2 regions of the Priestia sp. BR_2 genome follow, and region 1 is predicted to be linked to the other one. Evidence: riboswitches for the same ligand, from Rfam matches in the RefSeq annotation. Region 1 holds a riboswitch; the other holds the start of a gene.
The links. A riboswitch is a leader RNA that binds a small molecule or an ion and turns the genes downstream of it on or off. The one in region 1 is predicted to bind cyclic di-AMP.
Positions count from the first base shown of each region.

Region 2: linked by a shared signal. The riboswitch ahead of ehuB (ectoine/hydroxyectoine ABC transporter substrate-binding protein EhuB) and the one ahead of RB298_RS05455 (APC family permease) in region 1 are both predicted to bind cyclic di-AMP.

Region 1 covers NZ_JAVFHM010000139.1:59,175-70,833, forward strand. Annotated here, with positions in the region: gene RB298_RS05435 (extracellular solute-binding protein) at 1-167, opposite strand, end outside; gene RB298_RS05440 (carbohydrate ABC transporter permease) at 266-1,165, opposite strand; gene RB298_RS05445 (ABC transporter permease) at 1,176-2,153, opposite strand; gene RB298_RS05450 (molybdopterin-containing oxidoreductase family protein) at 2,511-4,589, opposite strand; cyclic di-AMP (ydaO/yuaA leader) riboswitch at 5,076-5,271, shown strand; gene RB298_RS05455 (APC family permease) at 5,438-7,264, shown strand; gene RB298_RS05460 (formate/nitrite transporter family protein) at 7,405-8,265, opposite strand; gene RB298_RS05465 (MFS transporter) at 8,729-9,976, opposite strand; gene RB298_RS05470 (TetR/AcrR family transcriptional regulator) at 10,088-10,681, opposite strand; gene RB298_RS05475 (DUF4352 domain-containing protein) at 10,940-11,533, opposite strand.
Region 2 covers NZ_JAVFHM010000170.1:16,343-28,001, forward strand. Annotated here, with positions in the region: gene RB298_RS08355 (helix-turn-helix transcriptional regulator) at 1-877, shown strand, start outside; gene RB298_RS08360 (DinB family protein) at 953-1,474, shown strand; gene RB298_RS08365 (DUF2179 domain-containing protein) at 1,612-2,142, opposite strand; gene thpD (ectoine hydroxylase) at 2,139-3,047, opposite strand; gene RB298_RS08375 (ectoine synthase) at 3,062-3,454, opposite strand; gene ectB (diaminobutyrate--2-oxoglutarate transaminase) at 3,451-4,743, opposite strand; gene ectA (diaminobutyrate acetyltransferase) at 4,760-5,272, opposite strand; gene ehuA (ectoine/hydroxyectoine ABC transporter ATP-binding protein EhuA) at 5,297-6,148, opposite strand; gene ehuD (ectoine/hydroxyectoine ABC transporter permease subunit EhuD) at 6,161-6,823, opposite strand; gene ehuC (ectoine/hydroxyectoine ABC transporter permease subunit EhuC) at 6,827-7,480, opposite strand; gene ehuB (ectoine/hydroxyectoine ABC transporter substrate-binding protein EhuB) at 7,482-8,336, opposite strand; cyclic di-AMP (ydaO/yuaA leader) riboswitch at 8,691-8,837, opposite strand; gene RB298_RS08410 (SDR family NAD(P)-dependent oxidoreductase) at 9,207-9,950, opposite strand; gene RB298_RS08415 (flavin reductase family protein) at 10,133-10,744, opposite strand; gene RB298_RS08420 (ring-cleaving dioxygenase) at 10,741-11,659, opposite strand, start outside.

The DNA of each region.
Region 1 (11,659 bases):
GGCTGCTCTGCCTTCGGTGTTCCCCCGTTATCGGTTTGGGCCGTCTTCGGCGTCGTCTCAGGTGATGTGCCGCTTGTGCCGGACTTGCCGCTGCAGCCCGTGAGCGCAGCGGTCAGCAGCAGCATGGCCGATAACGTCAGCAGCATGGGTCTTGACTTTTTTTTCATAAACCTAACCCCTCTCCATTTAACTTCTACTGCACTTTAAGCCGTCAACCTGTTCCTTATATGTCCAAAGCGGAACTTCCGCCCTAAACCAAAACCGATTATTCCTTAAGGGAACCGACCAGCACCCCTTTGACAAAATACTTCTGCAGGAAGGGATACACCATGATAATGGGCATCGTAACCACGATCATGATCGCCATCTGCAACGATTTGGACGTGATCTGTTTCGTCTTCTCCATCAGGGCGATGGAGCTGGTATCCAGCAGCGCGGTCTGCTCGCTCACGATATTGGCATTCAGCGTCTCCCGCAGGATCGTCTGGATGGGCATCAGGTTGCCGTTCGTGATATAGATGCTCGGCAGGAACCAGTCGTTCCAATGCGCCACCGCCGTCAGCAAAGCCAGCGTAGCGATGACCGGACCCGAAAGCGGGAGAATGATCCGAAAGAAGATGCCCCAGGTGCTGCAGCCGTCAATATGAGCGGACTCCTCTAGCCCGTTCGGAAGCCCCTTGAAGAACGTCCGGAAGATGATCATGTTCCATACGCTGATCAGCGAAGGAATGATAAAGACCAGGAAGGAATCCATCAAACCGAGCGAGCGGATCAGCAGATAGGTTGGGATCAGGCCTCCGCCGAAATACATCGTGAAGACAAAGAACACCATGTAAAATCCCCTGCCGATCAAGTAAGTACGCGTCATGCCGTAGGCTAGAAGGGCTGTCATGAAGATGGAGGCCACCGTACCGATGACTGCCCGGCTGATCGATACGGCGAATCCGTTCAGCAGCCGGCTGTCGCCCAAAATAATTTCGTAATTTTGCAGGGTAAACTCCCGGGGCCAGAAAGTAATGCCGCCCTTGGCGGTATCGACGCCCACATTGAACGATACAACGATGGCATTCCAGAACGGGTAGAATGCCGAGAAAGCAAGCAAGGATAACAGACTATAAATGATGACCAGCATCAATCGGTCGCTAAAGCTGAGTCTTCTTAACATACAGAGCCCCCTACCATAAACTATTGCCGGACCTTCGGGCGATGTAATTGGCGATGGTGAGCAGCCCGATGCTGATAATGGCTTTGAACAATCCGATGGCCACGCCGTAGGAATAACGGTGACTGCCGATCCCTACCCGGTATACGTAAGTGTCGATAACGTCCGATACCGGCCGCAGAACGGGATTGGTCGCCAGCAGCAATATATCTTCGAAGCCGGCATTGAGCAGGTTGCCGATGGCCAGAATCATAAAGATGACCACGACCGGCATGATGGAAGGCAGGGTAATAAGATAAATTTGCTTGAACTTACTCGCCCCATCCATATCCGCAGCTTCATACAGATGCGGATCTACACTTGCGATGGCGGCCAAATACACGATGGAGCCGAATCCGATCTCCTTCCAAACGTTGGCCGAGATGAGAATCGACAGGAAATACTCCTTGAGGGACAGGAAGTTGATAGGCTCCTGGATCGTGCCGATTTTTTGAAGGAGCATGTTGACGCTTCCGTTCTCCGTTGCCAGCAGGGCCGTCGTAAGACCCGCTACGATAACCCAGCTCATAAAATGCGGGAGGTAGGTAATCGTCTGAACGACCCGCTTGAAGAACATGTGACGGACTTCGTTCAGCATTAGGGCGAGAATGATCGGAGCCGGAAAGCCTATAAAAAATTTCAATAAGCTGATCACGATCGTGTTGCGGATCAAGCGTTCGAATTCCGGCGCGGCAAAAAAAGCCTCAAAGTGCTTCAATCCGACCCAGGGATTCTCCCAAATTCGCGAGCCCGTAAACAGGTTGTAATCCATAAAACCCGTCAGCACCCCATACATGGGCAGATAAGAAAAGATCAGGACGAGGATGATGCCCGGAATGACCATCAGCTGGACATCCCATTGCTTCATCAAGCGCCACAGCAAGCTCCGGCTGTAAACCCGACCCTTCGGAGACAACCCTTCAGGCTGCGGTTTCGATGCGGTTGGGGACATATTCTTCCTCCCGTCTATCTAAATTCATTCGTGCTTTTAGCATTTGCCCCGTTCATGTGAATTGGTGGGCCGATTACCGCTATGCAGCGGGCTTAAGGACATTCTACCTTTGACAATTGTGTGAAACTATATAACAAACCCGCGATTTTTGATACTTCGGACGGATTCTGGCTCTTGACAGTTCCGCAAAAAGTATAAGAAATGCCGTCAATGAAAAAGACCTGTAAGATCAGTAGGATCTTACAGGTCTTTTTGTTTCACGTTTCACGTTTGCAGTATGCAAAAAGAAGCCCAAAAGGGGCCTCTTCTGCTTTATCTGTCCTTTGGCCATCCATCTGCAAGGGTGGGTCTATCGCTTTACTGCTTCCGCCTGACCTCGACCACCGTCGAGAAGAAGGTAGCCCCTTCGCCCATGTCGGACAGCCTGTCCGGCGTAAGGGCATTGGCGCGCTGCTTGCGGCCCTCGCCTTCCCACCACAGGCCTTGGCTGACTACGGTGCCCGGCAGCATTTTATCCGTCACCTTCGCCCGGACTTCATAGGTTCCGCGGTCATTATATACGATGACCATCTCGCCGTCCTGAAGCCCGCGTTCCTCCGCATCCGCAGGGTGAATCTGCAGGGCCGGCTCCTTCTCCAGCTTCTGATGCTTCTCCACGTTCGCAAAGGTCGAGTTCAGGAAGTTATGGTTCGGCGGCGAAATGAACATGAGCGGGTATTGATGACCGCGGCCGCGCCTTACCCCGTCATATCCTTCCTTCAGCGGCACGTAGGTCGGAAGGGGCGGCAGACCTGTTTCCTCCAGCTGCGCAGAGTATAACTCGATGCGTCCCGAAGACGTCGGCAAACGATCCAGATACGTGTCAAGCGGCGTCATATCGAGCTTCACATGGCGCTGTTCCCTCAGCTTGTCCAGCGTGACGCCGTTTAGATAAGGGTTATCCGGGAAGTCGAGCGCTCTTGCGATCATCTCTTCCTCGGTCTCATGAAAAGCCGGTTCCTGGAACCCCATAGCCCGTCCCAGCATGGAGAACAGCTCTACGTTGCCCTTGCTCTCCCCAAGTGCCGGAATGACCGGCTCCTGCAGCTGAACGTACTGATGCCAGTAGGAAGCGTACAGGTCCGTATTCTCGAACGAGGAGGTTGCCGGGAGCACGATATCGGCATACTTGGCCGTATCCGTCATAAACAGGTCATGCACAACCGTAAACAGATCTTCCCGTGCAAACCCTTCCCTGATCCGCTCGGTATCGGGAGCCACAACCAGCGGATTGCTGCAATAAACGAAGAGCGACTTAATCGGCTGTTCGGTCATGGCAAGCGCTTCGCCGATCCGGTTCATGTTAATGGTGCGCGCTTCGGGATTCGGCCGGAGATCGGGACGCTCAAGCGCGTCGCTATCCATGCTGTTGTAACCGCCGTTCGACTTGGCGGCCCCTCCGCCCCGCTTCAGCCATTGTCCGGTCAAAGCGGGAAGCGCGGCAATGCTGCGCACCGTCAAGCCGCCGTTGTCGTGATGCTGAAGACCGTTGCCGATATGGATGTAGGAGGTATCGGCCCGGCCGTAGAGCTCGGCCAATTTCTCGATATCCTCGATCGAGATGCCGGTAATGGAAGAAACGTGCTCCGGCGTGTATTCTTTGACGTGCTCGCGCAAGGCTTCATGACCAATCGTATACTTGCGGAGGAATTCCTCATTTACCATGCCGTCACGGAACATGATGTGCATGAGGCCGACGGCCAGCGCCGCATCCGTGCCTGGATACAGCGGAATGAACCAGTCCGCCCATTGCCCCGTCTGGTTCTTGTGGACATCGATCACAACGACCTTGGCACCGGCTTTGCGCGCTTTCTCTGCAATCACCATCTGGTGCATATTGGTGCTGACGATGTTGCCGCCCCAGACGAGGATGACGTCGGCTCGTACGGTGTCCTCCGGAACGGTTCCCCCATTAAACCCCATCAAGGATTTCCAGCCCTCATTGCCCGCGGAATTGCAGATCGACTGCTTCAGGCGGCTGGCACCCAGCCTGTTGAAGAACCTGCGGTCCATGCCGTCGACGCTCAATATCCCCATATTGCCGTAGAAGCTGTAGGGCAGGATGCTCTCGGAGCCGTATTCCTCGATCAAGCCCTTATAGCGTCCGGCTATCTCCTGAATGGCTTCGTCCCAGCTGATCCGCTCGAAGGCGCCCTCTCCCTTGGGACCTACTCTTCGCAGCGGATAGAGCACGCGTTCCGGATGGTACACCCGGTGTGCCATATTACGGACTTTATTGCAGATGGCTCCCTGCGTAATCGGATGCTCCGGATTACCGGTCACCTTGACGATTTTTCCGTTCTCTTTATGCAGCAGCAGGCCGCATGTATCGGGACAATCCAACGGACATACCGCCGGAAATACGCCGTTTTCCTGATGAATCATCGCTTGAGTCATTTCGTGCTTCCCCCTTTTGCTCGGCTGCATCATATCCCATTATCTTAAAAGAAAATCGGGGTTCCAGTAAAGTCATACATTTTTTTCTTAATCAGGTGATTCACTTTTCTTCCCCCCGGGTATATTCCTATCAAGAGCAAAGAAGAGGAACCCAGACCCTTTCTCTTCCTTGCCGAATCATGGACCACTCCCAAAAAAATTCGCCATGCCAGTGTCTCCTCCCCCGAGACCGGCATGGCGAATTTGTTTATATGGCATCCTCCCAGTGACCGATGTTCCCCGCGACTAACCTTCCATATTATAGAAACTCGTGATTTTCGCAGAAAACATGCAAAATAAAAAGCCAGTCAAAGCCACGTCATTATGTAAGCGCTTATCTGTCATTTTTTATAAATAATTTTGTTCGAATGCTCGTTGGAGGATGTTTTACAAACGATTGGAGCAGGCGTAATATACTATTCAGCTTCGAAAACATTCTTCATATTCACATGACATTCGCTTAATTTCCTTGATGGAAAGCGGGGGAACCAACCGTATGGAAGGATACCTATAGGATCCTTCAACCATACTAAGGGGTGAATCCTGATTCCATCGCGTACGTACGCCGCGATGGAATCAGGTAGGGCGACTCTCACCGCCCGAATCCGACAGCTAACCTCGTCAGCGTTGATCGGGAGGGTTGTGAACTTGTGATCAAACACAGGGTTCTACCCTGTGTTTTTTGTTTGCCAAAAATCAGCATAGGAAGGGTGACCGCTCCTATGTCCAGCATATAAAAAACACCGATAGAAGTCCGTTCAGGGAGCTTCTACCATGAACTTAATCTTAAGCGGCGGTGAAAAACAACCATGTTATCCTCAATCAAGCGCTTCCTCATCGGAAGACCGCTTAAATCGACGGAATTAGGCGAACAAAAGCTGAATAAAACCAAGGCGCTGGCCATCCTGTCATCCGATGCGCTATCGTCCGTGGCCTATGGCCCGGAACAAATCCTCATTGTGTTGATGACCGTCGGGGCAGCTGCCTATTGGTATTCCATACCGATTGCCGTCGGCGTCCTGGTCTTGTTGCTGGCACTTATCCTGTCGTACAGACAAATTATTTTCTCCTATCCGCACGGCGGCGGCGCATATGTCGTGTCCAAACGGAATTTGGGCATGTACCCGGGGCTGGTTGCCGGCGGTTCCTTGCTCGTGGACTATATCCTGACGGTTGCGGTCAGCGTGTCGGCCGGGACGGATGCGATCACGTCGGCTTTTCCGGAATTGCATGCCTATAATCTGCCGATTTCCATCGTGTTCGTTCTATGCTTGACCGTATTGAATTTAAGAGGGGTTACGGAGTCGGCCTCCATACTGGCTTATCCGGTTTACCTGTTCGTGCTTGCGTTATTCATCCTGATCGGGGTAGGGATATTCAACATTGCCACAGGCCATGCGTCTCCGGAGCTTCATACGCCGATCGGCACGCCCGTAGCCGGGCTGAGCTTGTTTCTGCTCCTGCGCGCATTTGCCTCGGGCAGCTCCGCCCTGACCGGCGTGGAGGCGATTTCCAATGCCATTCCGAATTTCAAAGACCCGGCCCCGAATAACGCGGCCAAAACTCTGGTGGCGATGGGGTCGCTGCTGGCCCTGTTATTTTCGGGCATCGTTTTCCTGGCTTATTACTATGGGGTCAGTCCCAGCGAACAAGTCACGGTCGTTTCCCAAATTGCCGAGCATACCTTCGGGCGAAATGCGCTTTATTACTTCATACAAGGGACAACGGCCTTAATTCTGATCCTCGCCGCCAACACGGGGTATTCCGCTTTTCCCCTGCTTGCCGTCAATCTGGCGAAGGATAAGTTCATTCCTAGAATGTTCACCGTCCGCGGCGACCGTCTGGGATACTCGAACGGAATCATTATTCTTGGATTTTTCTCCATTCTGCTGCTGCTGGCTTTTGAAGGCAAAACCGAGCATCTGATTCCGCTCTATGCCGTCGGCGTGTTTATCCCGTTTACCCTCTCCCAGACGGGGATGATGGTGAAATGGATTCGCGAAAAGCCCGAAGGCTGGATCGTCAAACTGATCATTAACACCACCGGCGCATGCATCAGCTTTATCGTGACCATGATCTTCTTCTTTACGAAATTCGCCCAGGTGTGGACCGTGCTGATATTCCTGCCGCTGATCATCTGGATTTTCACCCGGATCCGCAAGCATTACGAGGCGGTAGCGGACCAGCTCCGGATTACGACCTGCGAGCCGGTTAAGCCGATTGAGGGGAATGTCATCATCCTGCCTGTGGCAGGAATCACGCATGTGGTGGAGAACTCGCTGAATTACGCCAAATCGCTGGGAGCGGGCCAAATCATCGCGGTGTACGTGCCGTTCGAGCGGGAGGAGGAAGTCGCCTTCCAGGAAAAATGGAAAAAGTGGCAGCCGGACATCCGGCTGGTAACGCTGCACTCGCCTTATCGGAGCATCATTCAGCCGCTGACGAAATTCATCGATACCGTGCAGCGCAAGGCCAGCGAATCCGACTATCAGGTTACCGTCGTCATTCCGCAGTTCATCCCAAAGAAGGGCTGGCATAATTTCCTGCACAATCAATCCAGCCTGCTCATCCGGGCACATCTCCTGTATCGGAGAGACGTGATCATCACGACGGTTCCCTACCATTTAAAAAAATAGCGGGCTTGTTCCCTGCTTGATTCATTACTGGGGACAGCCTCGCCCATCACGACAAAAAGCTGCGATCAACCGCTGCCTTTCATCAAGGACGGTTGAACGCAGCTTTTTCTTTAAGCCAGACGCTCGCCAGGCTTCCGGCATTAGGAAACATTCTGCGCCGAATGAACCTGTTGAGGAGCGCCGGCCGATGGCACAGGCGTCTGCTCGCCGCGCGGAGCGGCTGCGGCCTGTTTCTCCTGCTTTAAATAAACGGTTCCGTATGTCGCTCCCACAAATAACGCGCCGCCAACGAAATTGCCCAGCCATACCGGAATGAAGTTCATCAGATACTCGCCCCAGCTGTAATAGCCTTCAAAAATCGCGGCCGGGATGAGAAACATGTTGGCCACCACGTGCTGAAACCCGATGGCGACAAACGCCATGGTCGGAAACCAGATCCCGAGAATTTTGCCGCTCATCTGATCCGATCCGTAGGACAGCCATACGGCGAGGGCTACGAGCCAGTTGCACCCGATGCCCGACAGGAAGGCTTGCAGGAAGCTGTCGTCCAGCTTATGCCCGGCCATATCCACCAGTTTCTCCAGGTAAACGCCGCTGCCTGTCAGACCGGTCACATGGCCGAAGAAGTAAGCGACGAATAACGCTCCCAACATATTGCTGACCGTGACAAGCGCTAAATTTCGCATCATCTCCTTCGTGGAAATTCTCCTCTTGAATCTGGCCAAGGACACGGCCATCATGTTGCCCGTCAGCAGCTCCCCGCCTGCAAGCAGGACAAGAATCAATCCCACGGGGAATACCGCCGCGCCTATAAAACCGGCAATCCCTCCCCATTCCGGAGACGCTCCGGCAATCACGCGTATGTCAAGCAAAAAGCCGAGCGCAATAAATGCCCCCGCAAGGAATCCTAATATCATCACGTTTATGGCGGAGTTATGCGCTTTTTTCACCCCGTTCTCCACGGTAATCTCCGCAATGCGCTCAGGTTTATGGTAAGCCATGGTCACTCCCTCATTTCTTCCGCATCCGCCTTGTCTACCTATCCGAATGCAGCTCATGATATTCGTGTTATCGTTACCAACATTGTAACGCAGCTTCTTTGGCAAGAACGTGAATTATATCACGATCGTGTACCGTAACGGACGGACAGGTACAGATGTGATGTTCCGTATGCCTTGATCTGCTGACCACGCTGCAGCGAATAACATGGATCGGATTCGGTGTGGCCATTTAAGCGATATATGGATATAGGCACAGCACCTTGTCCATGGGTGGAGCTTCGGATCAGCTTTAGCGGGGTGACTGCCTTTCGCTTCCTTCGAGGACTCGCATATGCCGAAAAAGCGGTGCCCGGGTTTCTCCCCGGCACCGCTCTTTTGGATTGTCTTTACCAGTACGAAGCCCGTTCGTGTTGGATACCATTCTGCCAGATTCGGCTTAAATGTATAGATTTTTACTCACCCGCTAGGCTTTGGCCGCAGTCTCTACCCTGACAGGCACCTCCGTTTCCTGCACCGGCACCTTGGCGATCGGCAGCTTCATGCTGATGAACGACGACAGCAGGAAGAGCGCGCCTGCCGTAAAATACACCACGACAATGGAGGTTACCGACATATACCAGCCCGTCAGCCCGGAGCCGATGAGCAGCATGCCGGTAAATATCGGCGTCATCACGCCGTTCAGCCGGCCAATGAATTTCTCTTCCACCTGCTGCATCATCACCGCCATCAGGACCGTCTGGGCCATGGCCATCAGCACCCCGGTGACGAAGCGCATCGAGCCGGTCAGGATCGGCCACTGGGACAGCACCTCGACAAAGGTCGAGAGTCCAAGGAAGGCCAGCCCCGCGAACAGCAAGTAGGAACCTTTCACTTTGCCTGCAATCACCGCTGCTATCACACCGCCGATCAACATGCCCAAGCCCTCAAGCGCGGTGAACCACTGGACGCTGGACATCTCCAGCTGAAGACGCTCGGTGATGACGAAGATGTCGAGCGGCTGTACGAGTCCGCTGCCCAGCGCCAATAAAACGTAGACCACCAGCAGCACCTTCAACAGCCGGCTGGAACCGATATAGGCGAAGCCTGCCTTCATGTCCTTCACGAACGAACCGGCTGATTCCGAGTCCTTGGAAGGTTCGTCCACGGTGGAAGGCAGAAAGGCCAACACGATCGCCGAAGCGCCGAACAGAATCAGCAAGCTGATTAAAGAGGCCTGCAATCCAAATGCTTGATAAATCGTCGTGCCTACCATAGGTCCCAAAATGATAAACAGCGACATCGAGGTCTGGGATAACGCCGTGGCCGCGGGCACATGCTCATCCGGCAAACACCGCTTGATGATCTTCATGGACGATGGCTGCGAGAATTGCGATACGACGGCCGAGACCAGCGTCACCGCAAACACGGCCTGCCAATATCCCGCATACACAACAAACAAAATAAGCAGAATGGATATGAAGCTTAAAATATCCCCCCATATCATCGTTCGCTTGGGACGCCAACGGTCAGCCAGTACGCCGCCAACCATGGAAATCACGAAGATCGGCGCGTATTCAATCACGGTCAGCAGCGATACGGCGACCGGGTCATGGTTGCTCTGCTCCATAATAAAGAACAACAGCGCCATATTGCGGATCCAGATCCCGATATTTTGCATAAAATCAGATACCATCAACAGCACGAACGCGCGGTTGCCAAACAAATGCTTCATACTCCATCCCCCTGTTAAAACCGACTATTCGGTTTATTTATAATTGCGAAAACGCCCTTTCCTGTTAGCTAAGAAAAGCGTTTTCGATAAATCCTCCTACCGCACCGTACGCTATGAACCTTCACCCGATAACACACCGTTCAAAAAGTACATCACGCTCTTGCGGTACAGCTGCCTTAATTCCTCCTGGGACCGTTCGAAGTACGAAACCGACAACCCGTCCAGCAGCGATCCGAAAATAACGGCTATTTCGTCGATATCCTCTGCCGCTATGCGTCCCTCGTCCGCTCCCTCTGCCAGAATTTCGCGGTAGAGCATACGCGGACCTTGCAGAATCGCCAGCATTTCGCCCACAATCGTCTTATTTTCCGGCTGGTTGATATAGAATTCCTCCGCGATTTTGGTGAGCGGATTCTGGAAGTCGTCAACCATGTGATCGGCGATCCCGTACAGCTTCTCCTCAAAGCTGGCGTAACCGGCTTTTTTGTCGTCCCAGGCTTCCATCCATTCCCGATTCTGCTTTGTCAGCAGCTTGACGAATAAATCTTCCTTGCTCTCGAAGTGATAATAGATGCTTCCCTTACTGGCCCCCGTATACTTGACCAGTTCATCCATTGACGTTGCCGCATATCCGCGCTGGATGAACAGCTCCTTGGCTTTATCCAGAATCAAATCCCGCTTTCGCTGCGCTTTTTCTGATGACATCGGTGTTAGCACTCCTTGCGTTGGATTCAACAGTCCGCATCAACCAGCGGAAATCCGTGATCCGTAATAAAAAATGTATTCTGTCATGAATGAAACTTCATCCTTCTTTAAAAAACCGACTGTACGGTTTAATCATACTGAAAACCTCCTCCCATGTAAAGGACGCTCTTCCGAATGCAAAAAAAAAGGACTTTGCCGAAGCAAAATCCTTGTCCATCTCGCACATTCCAAAATAACAACATGCGATGTATTGCTGCATTATTCCACTGCCCAAATGGCTCTTCCTTCTTTCATCGGATCGCCGTAACTCAGCTGCAGCCCCTGAACGTCCTGCTTCACCTCGTACGGAATCTCGCCCGTCAGCTCGCCGCCCGGAGGAATGGTGCCGTCCAGCATCTTCACGTCATCCGTAATAGGAACCGTATAGTTAAGATCGCTTGAATCCGTCATGGAAAAAGACAGTGCCGAAGAGATGACCAACGGCTCCTGACCGTTGTTCTTCACGGTAATGTCGACCACCTTAAACGTATGGCCGGGCTGGGGCTTCAAGTACTCGTCGCCTTCGGAGTCGCGCACGCCGTTCAGCGTGATGACCGCGCCGTGATAATCGACCGTATCGCCTACAGCGGCAGGCTCGTCGATCGGTTTCGTCTCTCCATCGGCAGGTTGACCCTCCCCTTGGGATGGTTCTGCCGGCGGTTCCTCTTCAGCCGCCCCCGTCTGATCCGTTCCCTCGCTATCCACGACAGCCGGCGGGGTTTCTGCCGGCGGGTCCGCCTGATTGCTGGAACAAGCAGCCGTCAGCAGCATGGAGAACAACACAGCCGAGACCAGCATTATTTTTTTATTCATACTTTATCCTACCTCCTGAAAGTCGATATCGATATGTCCGGATATTTTCCAATTCGCTGTCAAAATCCATATTCCTTCTAAAACAAGAAAAAGACCCCCGAATCAGGGGGCCTTCGTTATTGCCTA
Region 2 (11,659 bases), on a different contig from region 1:
TAACGTGTCCCAGCGAACCATCTACCGCGACATCGATGCCATCTGCGCCGCCGGCATTCCGGTCGTATCCTATCAAGGGGTCAACGGCGGATACGGCATTATGGAGCAATACAAGATGGATAAAAGCCTGCTCGGTTCCTACGATGTCAGCGCCCTGATCACCATCCTGCACAGCATGTCTACGGTGTTCGAGGATGAACGGGCCCTGGATACGATTCAGCGCCTGCAGACCATTGACCGTTCCGCCAACTCCGCTTCGCAGGGATTGTCCATGGATATCGGGAGCTGGCGGTCGTACAACGAAATCCTTCGTCTTCTTCGCCGCGCCATTACGGACAAGCATGTGATCTCCTTTCAATACATAAGCGCCAAGAACGAACGCATTTATCGAAAAGTCGAGCCCCTGCGACTTATGTATAAATTCGGATCCTGGTACTTGTACGGCTTCTGCAGAACGAGGAACGATTACCGCGAATTCCGGATCTCGAGAATGTCGGAGCTGTCCCCCTCCGCCGAGCCCTTTATGCGCCAGCACTCCGAGGAGCATACGCACGGACCTCAGCTTCAAGAGCAACATCCATATGGGCGGAGCGAACGGTATAACTGGGCATCATCGCCCGATGCCGTAGAAGTCGTGCTGCACGTGTCCCCCGGGGCCCTGGCCAAAGCGATGGATCAATTCTATGACGTACAGCGGGAATTTCATGAAGACGGCTCGCTTCGTCTCACGTTCAAGGTCAATGATCCGGATTCCTGGTGGTTCTGGTCTACCCTGCTGAGCTTTGGCGAGGAGATCGAGATTGTGGAGCCGGCCGACTTAAGGATCCGCATGCAAGCCAAATTAGAAAAAATGCTGCAAGTGTACGGAAAAGTATGACAGTCCGCTGTCATACTTTTTTATTTACAATGTTCCCAAGAAGGAAATAACACGAAGCCAAAGGGGACGATCTCGATGAACTATCCTGTAAAAATGTATGAATACCATGTATGGGCCAACCAGGCCATATTCAACCGTCTGCTGGAACTTCCGGGCGAATTGTACAATCGGACCATCACGAGTATCTTTCCGACCGTATCGGAAGCGTTGATTCATATCTACACGGTGGATCTCGGCTGGATGAACATTTTGTCCGGGAAGGACATGAGCTCTGCATTGGCTGAGGCCTACCAGCTTCGGGAAGAGCTTGAAGCGATTTCGCTGGAAGACCTGAACCTGCGGTTTATCGAATTGTCGGATCGATACGCTGCGTTTCTCCGCCAGCAGCCTGACCTGGAGCGGATGATCCGATTGGATAATCCTTATGCCGGCATCCGGGATACCCGCCTGTCCGAGATCATGCTGCATGTCGTGAACCACGGCACTTACCATCGTGGAAATATTGCCGCCATGCTGCGCCAGCTCGGAAGCTCCTCCGCGATGACCGATTACGCTTTTTTTTGGTACCAGAATGAACCGGAGCCCGTCTTCGCCTGATGGCGCTCAGAATAGCGGCGGAAGTCCAGGACCTCTGAAATTCCATGCCGGTCTCAGCCCGACAAAAACCAAAAAGCCTGCTTCAGGAACCCGGTTCCGAAGCAGGCTTTCTATCCTACATCCCGTTTGTACGCTTGTCACAATTTGCGACCTTCCGTCAATCGCACCCAGAAGCCGCCTTTGAAGCTTTTCGGTTCATGGGAGATAATGAACGCTTGCGGCGACATTTTGGAAAGTGACTCCATCAGCCGCCGCTCATTCTTCCGTTTCACGAGCACTTGAAGCACCAGCCGCTTGCCATCCTTGCCGTCCGCTTCCCAAGCGGTCACGCCGTATCCCTTCTCCCGCAGGTTCATGGCCAGGTTCGTCTCAACGGAATTGACGATCACCTGCACCACGATGTATCCGAGTGCCAGATACTCCTCAATTCGGCTGCCGGCATACACGCCCAGGCCAAAGCCCAGGCAGTAGGCCGCCATATTAAAGGGATTGTCCAGATTTTGCAGGACGAGATTGAGACCGAGCAAGTACACGAATACCTCCAGCATGGCCAGAAGGGAAGCTATCCCTCTCCTGCCTTTGATCATCAGAATCAGCCGCAATGAAAAAATCGAGACATAGACCACATTGATGCCGATGATGGAGCCGATCAGCGACAGCGAGATCATAGAGAATCACGGGTAGCGATATACTCCGGTCTTGGCTTCTGGCCCGAATACGGCTGCTTGACCTTGTTCTCCACGCTGTTATAGACCATGAATATATTGCTGCGCGGCATCGGGGTGATGTTGCTGTTCGAGCCGTGCATAATGTTGCAGTCAAAAATCACGATAGAGCCCGCCTTGCCGACCGGCGTGTCGATCCCGCCCTCCTTCACCATCCGCGTCAGGCTGTCATGATCCGGAACGCCGTACTCCTGCTTGCGCAGGGAATCCTTGAAATGATCCTCCGGCGTTTGACCGATGCAGGCCACGAATTCCTTATGCGATCCGGGCACCACCATAAGGGGACCGTTATAAGGATAGTTATCTTCCAGGGCAATGGAACAGCTTAGCGCTCTCATGCGCGGCATGCCGTCCTCGACATGCCACGTTTCGAAATCGGAGTGCCAGTAGAACTCCTTGCCCGTAAAGCCCGGCTTGTAATTAATTCGGGATTGATGGATATACGTCTCGCTTCCCAAGAGATATTCCATGATCGCCAGGAGTCTAGGATGCTGGGACAGCTTCTTGAACACTTCGTGGCTCTCATGCACCGCGAATACCGACCGCACTTCGTCTCCGCCGGGCTCCCGGATCACCTCGTCCTTCTCGGAGTCCCGTGCCGTTATCTGCAGCCTGCGGGCCTCCTCCTGATATCGCGAAAGCTCCTCCCGATCAAAAAAGCCTTCCAGAAATAAATAACCGTTGCGCTCGTAGAAGTCGGATTGCTCCTGCGTTAGCGGCGCATCCGGCGTCCACTCCGAATGTACGACCGGATCCTGCCTTTTTAAGATCCGGGGCTCCGCATGCATTCTTGAAGGGTAAACGTCCATTTCTTTTTCCTGAAGGGCCGACGCATGATGTTTACTCATCGCATATCATCTCCTTAATCCGTAATGGGGGCAAGCAGCGGGTAGGTTCCTTCCTCATCGTGAACTTCCGCGCCGGTTAACGGCGGATTGAATACGCAGACCATCCGCATCTGCGAACGGGCTCTCAAATAATGCTTCTCGTGTCCGTCCAGCGCATACATCATGCCAGGGGTGATGGGATAGGTCTCGCCGCCGACAACCTCGATTTCTCCCTCCCCTTCGATGCAGTACACGGCCTCGACGTGGTTTTTGTACCAGATCAGCGTCTCCGTTCCGGCCTTGATCAGGGTGTCGTTAAGAGAGAAGCCCATGCCGTCTTTGGTCAGCAGAAGCCTTCTCGAATTCCATGTCGTTGTATCGATGTCGTCTTTCGTATCCACGATTTCTTCCAAATGTTTAACGATCATGACAACCTCTCCTCTGCAGCTAATTGTTTCATGCTGTTCTCAAAAATCCCCAGTCCCTCTGCCAGCGTGTTCATTTCAATGGTCAGCGGCGGCATCAGCTTGGCAACTTCGCTATGCGGTCCTGACGTTTCCATAATCAGTCCTTGCTCAAAGGCGATTTCGGATAGCCTTCCTGCGTGCTCCGGCTTATCAAAGGCTACCCCCTGGATCATGCCCCTGCCGCGGATTTCGCCCTTAAGCCGGGGATAATCCCTCATGACGTCTTCGAGCGATTGGCGAATCCGATGTTCGCGAATGCCGATATCGAGCTGAAAATCCTCCGTCTTCCAATAACTCAGCGCTTCGGCAGCGGCAACGAATCCGAGATTGTTGCCCCGGAAGGTGCCGTTATGCTCTCCCGGCTCCCAGATGTCGATCTCCGGCTTGATCAGCGTGATGGCCATCGGCAAGCCGAAGCCGCCGATCGATTTCGAGAGGCACACGATGTCCGGCTCGATGCCCGCATCATCGAAGCTGAAGAACGAACCGGTTCTGCCGCAGCCCATCTGGATATCGTCCAGAATGAGCAGCATCCCCTTATCCTTGCAGATGCGCGCCAGCTTCTGCAGCCATTGGCGGCTGGCGGCGTTCAATCCGCCTTCCCCCTGAACCGCCTCGACGATGACCGCTGCCGGCAGCGGAATGCCGCTTCCCGGATCATCCAGAAGCTTCTCCATATATGCCATCGTATCCACGTCGCTGCCAAAGTAACCGTCATACGGCATAAATACCGAGTGGCTCAGATCCACGCCGGCGCCCTGGCGCTTGAAGGCATTGCCGGTCACCGCCAGCGATCCCAGCGACATGCCGTGAAAGGCATTCGTAAAGCACAGAACGGTGCTGCGCCCCGTCACTTTTCTGGCGATTTTGAGCGCGGCCTCCACGGCATTGGTGCCGGTCGGTCCGGGAAACATCACCTTGTGATCCCACCCGCGAGGCTTCAGGATAATCTCCTGAAAGCGGGTCAGAAACGTTTCCTTCGCTCCCGTAGCCATGTCCAGGCTGTGCGTAACGCCGTCCTGCAGGATGTAGTCGACCAGCTTTTCGCGAATCCTCTCATTGTTGTGCCCGTAATTCAAGGCGCCGGCGCCGGCAAAAAAATCAATGTATTCATTGCCCTGCGTATCCCACAGCTTGGCATTCCGGGCTTTGTCAAAGACCGTCTGAAAGCTCCGGCAATAACTTCTCACTTCCGATTCCAGCTTGTTAAACACGGTAAGCTTCGGTTTCTCCATGACTTGGTTGTCCATAGTTCCCTCCATTTGTTTAAATGTCATTGAAAAAGGGGCCAATCACGAATAACGGCTCATCTTCATGTGTCGTACCATCCGGAAACATCTCTGCTCCGTAACCCACCGTTACGGTGCTCGGAATGGATTTCTCCTCGGCATAACCGAGAAACAGTCGGCGTGATGCCATATTGCTGGGCGATACCGTCGTTTCGATGAAACGGACGCCATGACAGGCCTTCTGGTTCATGAGGCCGGTAAGCATCGCCTTCGCGATCCCCTGCCTCCGGTGCGAGCTTGCAACCGCCACCTGCCATACAAAAAGCGTCTCCGGATTGCGCGGAGAACGAAAAGCGGAGATAAAACCGACGATGTCTCCTTCATGCTCCGCGATCATGCAGGTATCGTTGAAGTAATCCCCTAACAGCATGTAGCAATAAGGCGAGTTCAGATCAAGCGATCCGGTATCGCGTATGAGCTCCCATACCCGGGTTCCGTCCCGCGCCTCCGGTCTTCGGTAAACCACTTCGGTTCCGGTATCCACAGCCATCTACATAAACACCTCTTTCCAGCACTAATTTCCGTTCGAGCGGAACCGCTGCAGAAAGCTCTGCAGCCGCTCGCTCTTCGGATGATCGAATATTTCCTCGGGTGTTCCTTGCTCAACGATCCTGCCGTCGGCTCCGAAGATGACCCGATCCGCGATTTCCTTCGCAAAATCCATCTCGTGCGTAATCAGCATCATGGCCATTTCGCCTTCTTCGGCGATTTCCCGGATCACCTCCAGCACCTCGCCGACCAGCTCAGGATCCAGCGCCGAGGTTACTTCGTCAAACACCATCACCTTCGGCCGCATGACCAGCGCTCTGGCGATGGCGACGCGCTGCTTCTGGCCTCCCGACAAATTGGACGGGTGCATCTTCAGCTTATCGGACAAACCGACCTTGCCCAGCATCGAGACGGCCCGCTCCTCCGCTTCCTCCTTGGACAACCCCAGCACCTTGCGCGGGGCTTCCGTCACGTTGCGAAGCACATTCATGTGCGGGAACAGATTGAAGTGCTGGAAGACCATGCCGACGTTGCACCGCATCCGATGCAGATGCTTCTCGTTTGCCCGGACCAGCCTGCCCTTCTCCTCCATATGCCAGAGCAGCTCGCCATCGACCTCGATGGTCCCCTCGGTCGGCTCCTCCAGCGTCATCAGCATTCGGCCCATCGTCGTTTTGCCAGATCCGCTCGGTCCGATCACGGCCACCTTTTCTCCCGGCTTCATCTCCAGATCGATGCCCTTCAGCACCTGCAGGTCGCCATACGACTTGGTCACGCCCGCATATTTCACGATCGGCTGTGAGCCCGTAACGGAATTTCTTTCCCGCCCCGGCTTCTTCGCCTCTTCAGCCTGCTCATCGATTACAACGGCATTCAATAGACTCCCTCCTTATTTTCCACGCTGCAGATTCAAACGCTTCTCCAGCCTTTGCACCAGCAACGACGCGATATAACTGATGATCAGGAACAGAATCCCGACCAGCGTGTACGGTTCGAAAGCGCGAAATGATTGCGACACGATATTTTTGGCCGTCAGCATCATCTCGACCAGCGTTATGGCGCATAGAATCGGCGTTTCCTTAAACATGACAATCAAATAATTGCCCAGCACCGGGATGATCGGCGGCACCGCTTGCGGCAGTATAATGCTCCGCCAGGTCTGGGATTTCGTGTAGTTCAGCGCGGTTGCGGCTTCCCACTGTCCTTTCGGCACCCCTTCAATGCCGGAACGGTACACCTCCGACAGATACGTGCTGTAATGCAGCCCCAGGCCGATGACGCCCGCATAGAAGGCCGGAATCGAAATGCCCGTCAGCAGCGGCAAGCTGTAATACAGGAAGAACACCTGTACCAGCAAGGGGGTATTGCGAATAAATTCTATGATTCCTTTGGTGATGAGCGACAAGGGCTTAAATGTACTCCGCGCGGCAAAGGCAAGCAGCAGTCCGATAATCAATGCCACCACAAAAGCACAGAGCGTGACCCATACCGTCATTTTTAATGCGCTCAGAAGCTGCGGCAGTATTTCAAACACATATTTCCAATCCCACATCCGCTACAGCCTCCCCGCGGTCAGTTTGCGCTCCAGCAGTCGAACCGCCATCGAGACGAGCGTGGCGATGACAAAATACATGAAGAGCAGCAGCACCAGAATCTCGGTCGTCCAGGAGATGTAATTGTTGCGGAGCACCATCGCCTGATACGTCAAATCCGCCATCGTGATGAAATAAACGAGCGAGGTGGATTTGATGAGTTCCACAAGTTGATTCCCGAACGGGGGAAGCATTCGCAGGGACGCTTGGGGTAGTATAACGTTCCACAGCCTCTGCCAAGGCTTCATGTTAAGCGCCACGGCAGCTTCCCACTGTCCTTTCGGAACGGCAAGCACCGCGCTGCGAACAATCTCGGAGCCGTATGCGCCGAAGTTAAGTCCGATCGCGAGAATCGCCGCCAGCATTTTCGGAAGCTCGATGCCGATGAACGGAAGGGCAAAATACAACCAGAAGAGCTGCACCAGCAAGGAGGTTCCCCGAAAGACTTCGACATACACGGCCGTCGCCGTGCGGACGATCCACAGCTTCGACAGCCGGCACAATCCGGCTGCAAAGGACATCACGATAGCCAGGATGGCTGAAAAGAACGCGACGATAATCGTGATCTCTGCTCCTTTGAGCAGCGTCGGAAGAAAATCGATCCAAGAATTCGGCATGCTATTCCCCGCAGAGCGCAGCGGCCGTCATCTCACCCGGAAGCTCTTCTTCCGTGAACCCGAACTCTTGCAAAATTTCCAGCAGCTCGCCCGACTCCTTCATCTTTTCAAGCTCTGCATTATAAGCCTCCTGGAACTCGGTATCCGCTTGGCGGAAAGCCGTAGCCCCGTAACCGCGAACGCTTTCGCCGTCGATGACCGGCTGCTCGAAATCAGCCACGCGTTCGATGCTGTCGTCGCTGGCTGAATCCAGCATCGCCTGCAGGGACGGCCCCGTCATGGTAATCGCCTGCACCCGATCGGCCTGGAGGGCGCTGATCGCCGAAGCCTGGTCAGGGACCTGTACGATCCGGTCCGCAGGAATGCCCGATTTCTCCATGTAGCCGATTTCGACCGCGCCGGTCATGACGGCCACCTTGGCCTGCTCATTCTTGGCAATGTCCTCATAGCTTCCGAGTTCCATCGGATTCCCTTGCTTTACCGCAAGGGCTTCCCCGATGCTGTACTCCGGATTCGCGAACAGGACGGCAGAGCAGCGGTCAGGATTAATGAACATGCCTGCCGTGATCAGATCAAACCGATCGGCCTGCAATCCGGCGACCAGCGAACCGAATTCCGTTAACTCCCCTCTCATCTCCTTGATGCCAAGACGCTCCAGAATAACGCGGGCAATCTCAACCGCTTCGCCCGTGAGCTCCCCATTGGCTTCTTTGTAGGCATACGGCTTCTCGTTCGCAAACCCTACGGTGATATATCCCTGCTCAATGGCTCGATCCAGCGTACTTCCTTTGTCGCCGCAAGCCGCGAGCAATACCACCATCATCACGGACAACACCAGCACAACCACTTTCTTCAAAACCTTCCACAACCTTTCGTAATAGCTTTTCACTTTCTTAAAAAAACGGCATGACGAAATTATCCGTGTTAGCACATGCGTTAACTTGGATATATAGACATTCAGATACCCGTGCATGGGACGAGGCTTCAGGGAAGATGATTCATCCGCTTCCTTGCACGCTTTGACCCAATGCCGTCTGACCGATTCAATTCGTTCCACATTTGCAGGCGCTGCCCCTCCTCTGTAATTGAATGCAAAAAGGCCACCAAACAGGGGATCTAGACATAGCTCCGCCAGCAGGGGGTCAAAAAATAGAGAAAAGGCCCCTATAGAGAATAAAGGGCCTTTTGTATGAACATCCATTATGTATGCAAGACCCATCCACTGCTGACGAGGTTAGCTGACGGACTCGGGTAAGATGGTACCCTACACTCGTGAATTCCAAGTGACTCGCCCCTGGTGAAACTGGTTCCCCCGCTTTCCGGAATATGTATGCCGGAAACTAAGCGTGTGTTCATGATAAAGGGAAGCTCAGGAAAAGTCAAACCCCTTTAACCGCTTTTTCTGGAAATTCAGAAGTAAAAAACACCGTTTTTGCAACGAGGATATTGAGCCTTTTGAACACCTTATTTAAGGCTGTCCATACACCGGATTGGTCATGGAATCCATGCTCCATTTTCCGCTATATAGCAGGCATTTGACGGGTCTTGCGGAAATCGTTCATGCCATATATGTTTTATGCCATGAATGAGCCCCGGATCAGGAAGTCTGCCCGTATGAAATACGGAACCGAAAAAAAATTTTTGAAACACTCCATAATAAGTCTGATAACAACGCCTGGAATGACTTAAAAAAAAGCCCCGATGCTTAGCATCAGGGCTTTTCTCATCATACCGCGGTATAGCCGCCATCCACCAGCAGGCTCGTGCCCGTAATGAAGGAGGCATCTTCACTGGCGAGGAACAACACGGCTTTGGCCACTTCTTCCGGCTGTCCCAAACGGCCCATCGGATGAAGACCGACCAGGTGCTGCGTGATCGCTTCCGTTCTTCCCTTGATCAGCGGCGTATCGATATATCCCGGACACACGGCATTGATTCGGATTCCTTTGGAGGCATAGTCTGCGCTGAGCGACTGGGTTAACAGCTTGACGCCTCCCTTGGCCGAAGCATAGGCGGTTACCCCTGCTTTTCCGACATGGCTATGGATCGAGCCGCAGTTTACGATTGCCCCTCCGGTTCCTTGGGACAGCATTTGCTGAATAACATATTTATCGCACAGGAAGACCCCTGTCAGATTAATATCAATCGTTCTCTGCCAGTTATCCATCGTTAACTGATCGGCAGGAGCATCATGGGCAATGCCTGCGTTGGCAAACAATACATCGACACGGCCAAAATGCTGCACCGTCTGATTCACCATATTCGCGACTTCCTGCTCTTGGGTTACATCCGTTTTGACGAACAGCGCTTCAAAGCCGGCTCCTCTCAATTCGTCGGAAACCGCTTGTCCCTGGTCGGAATAATCCGCGATAACGACCTTGGCTCCCTCTTTCGCAAAAAGTCTGACTGCCGCTTCGCCAATCCCGCTGGCGCCCCCCGTCACGATGACAACCTTGGAATCAAATTTCATGCGTTGATCACTCCTATGTTGTAAATTCATCAACCGGCTATCCATTCATGTAGAATGGGCAAATACCGACCATGATATTCCAATACCCCGTTTCCTAATGAATGACCGGCAACCTATCGAAGAAAAAGAATGTTCGCTAAAAATAGTCGCAAAGCAATAACCCTATTCAAGCTCAAGCCCTGTCAGACCGGACGCTCAATCGTAAACATCTCTCCCAGGGTCGAATAGATATTTCCTGCCATGCGGCTCACAGGTTTCAACTTCGAGGCGTCAATCCGGCCATGCTCGTAGAGCTCCTCGGACACGTGAAATCGGACGACGCGGGCAATCAATAGATCAGCGGCAGGCAGCTGATCCGCGCCATCCAACGTGACGACCTGCTCCAGCACGCATTCCATGCGGATCTTGGATTCCAGAACGCCGGGAACCTTAACAACGTCACTAACGACCGGGGTTAAACGGGTTCGGTCAAGCTCACTTTCGTCCGGAGGCAGATTCGCCGCCGTTTCGTTCACGGCTGCAACGGTATCTTCGTCCACGATGTGGATGACAAGCTCGCCGCTCTGCATGGCATTTCTCGCCGTGTCCTTGGGTGCACCGTTCTTTCGCTGAACGGAAACCGACAGCAAAGGGGGATTGCTCGACGCAATGGAAAAGTAACTGAACGGCGCCGCATTCAGCACGCCATCCGCCGATAATGTCGTAACGAAAGCGACCGGACGCGGAACGACGCTTCCAATCAGCAGCTTGTATGTGTCCCGTTCGCTTTGGGTATTCGGGTCAATGGATATCACTTGAGTTGCCCCTCTCCTGTATTTTTGACTTGTATAGGCTCCAACCCCTGCTCGATTCGGGCACGCTCCGGTTCGAACCAGGCAGGAAGCTTTAATTGTTCCCCCAGCGAGTGCAGGTCTTCGTCCACCGTAAATCCGGGCGGATCGGTTGCGATCTCAAACAGGATCCCCCCACGTTCCCTGAAATATAACGCTTTGAAATAGTTACGGTTCCTGATATCCGTAGGGCGAAATCCCTGCTCCTTCACCCATTCATGCCATTTGCCGTGCTCCACATCATCTTGAGCCCGCCATGCGATATGATGGGTCGTTCCGGCACCTCCGGCTCCCAAAGGAATATCCCGCATCGGCAGATCAATCACGTTGCCGAAGGGGCCCGCAGCTTGAAACCGGGCATAATTGACGTCCTCTCCAATGTAGGTCAGTCCCATGACGTTCTCCAGCGCCTTCTTCGTTTCCTCCCATTTGCTGCTGAACAGAACCGCGCCGCCGAATCCCTTAATGGCTGTATCCGGAGTTATATCGTCCACGGACCAGCCGTTATTCGGACCGCCTTCCCGCTCCACCAACTCTAGCGAAAGTCCGTCCCGATCGGAGAATTGAAGATATTGTTCGTTAAACCGGAAAGCCTTCATGACGGGAACGCCAAAGCTCCGCAGCCGCTGTTCCCAATAAGGCAGGGCCCCTACAGGAACGGCAAAGGTCGTATATCCTGCCTGTCCTCCTCCACGCAGCCCTCTTCGCGAAGCGGAGGAAGGGAAGAAAGTGATGATCGTTCCGGGTTGTCCTCCTTCATCCCCGAAATACAGATGATATACCTCGGGCGCATCGTAATTCACGGTTTTCTTTACCATTCTGAGTCCTAGCACGCCTGTATAAAAATCAACGTTCTTCTGCGGATCCTGCGCATAAGCG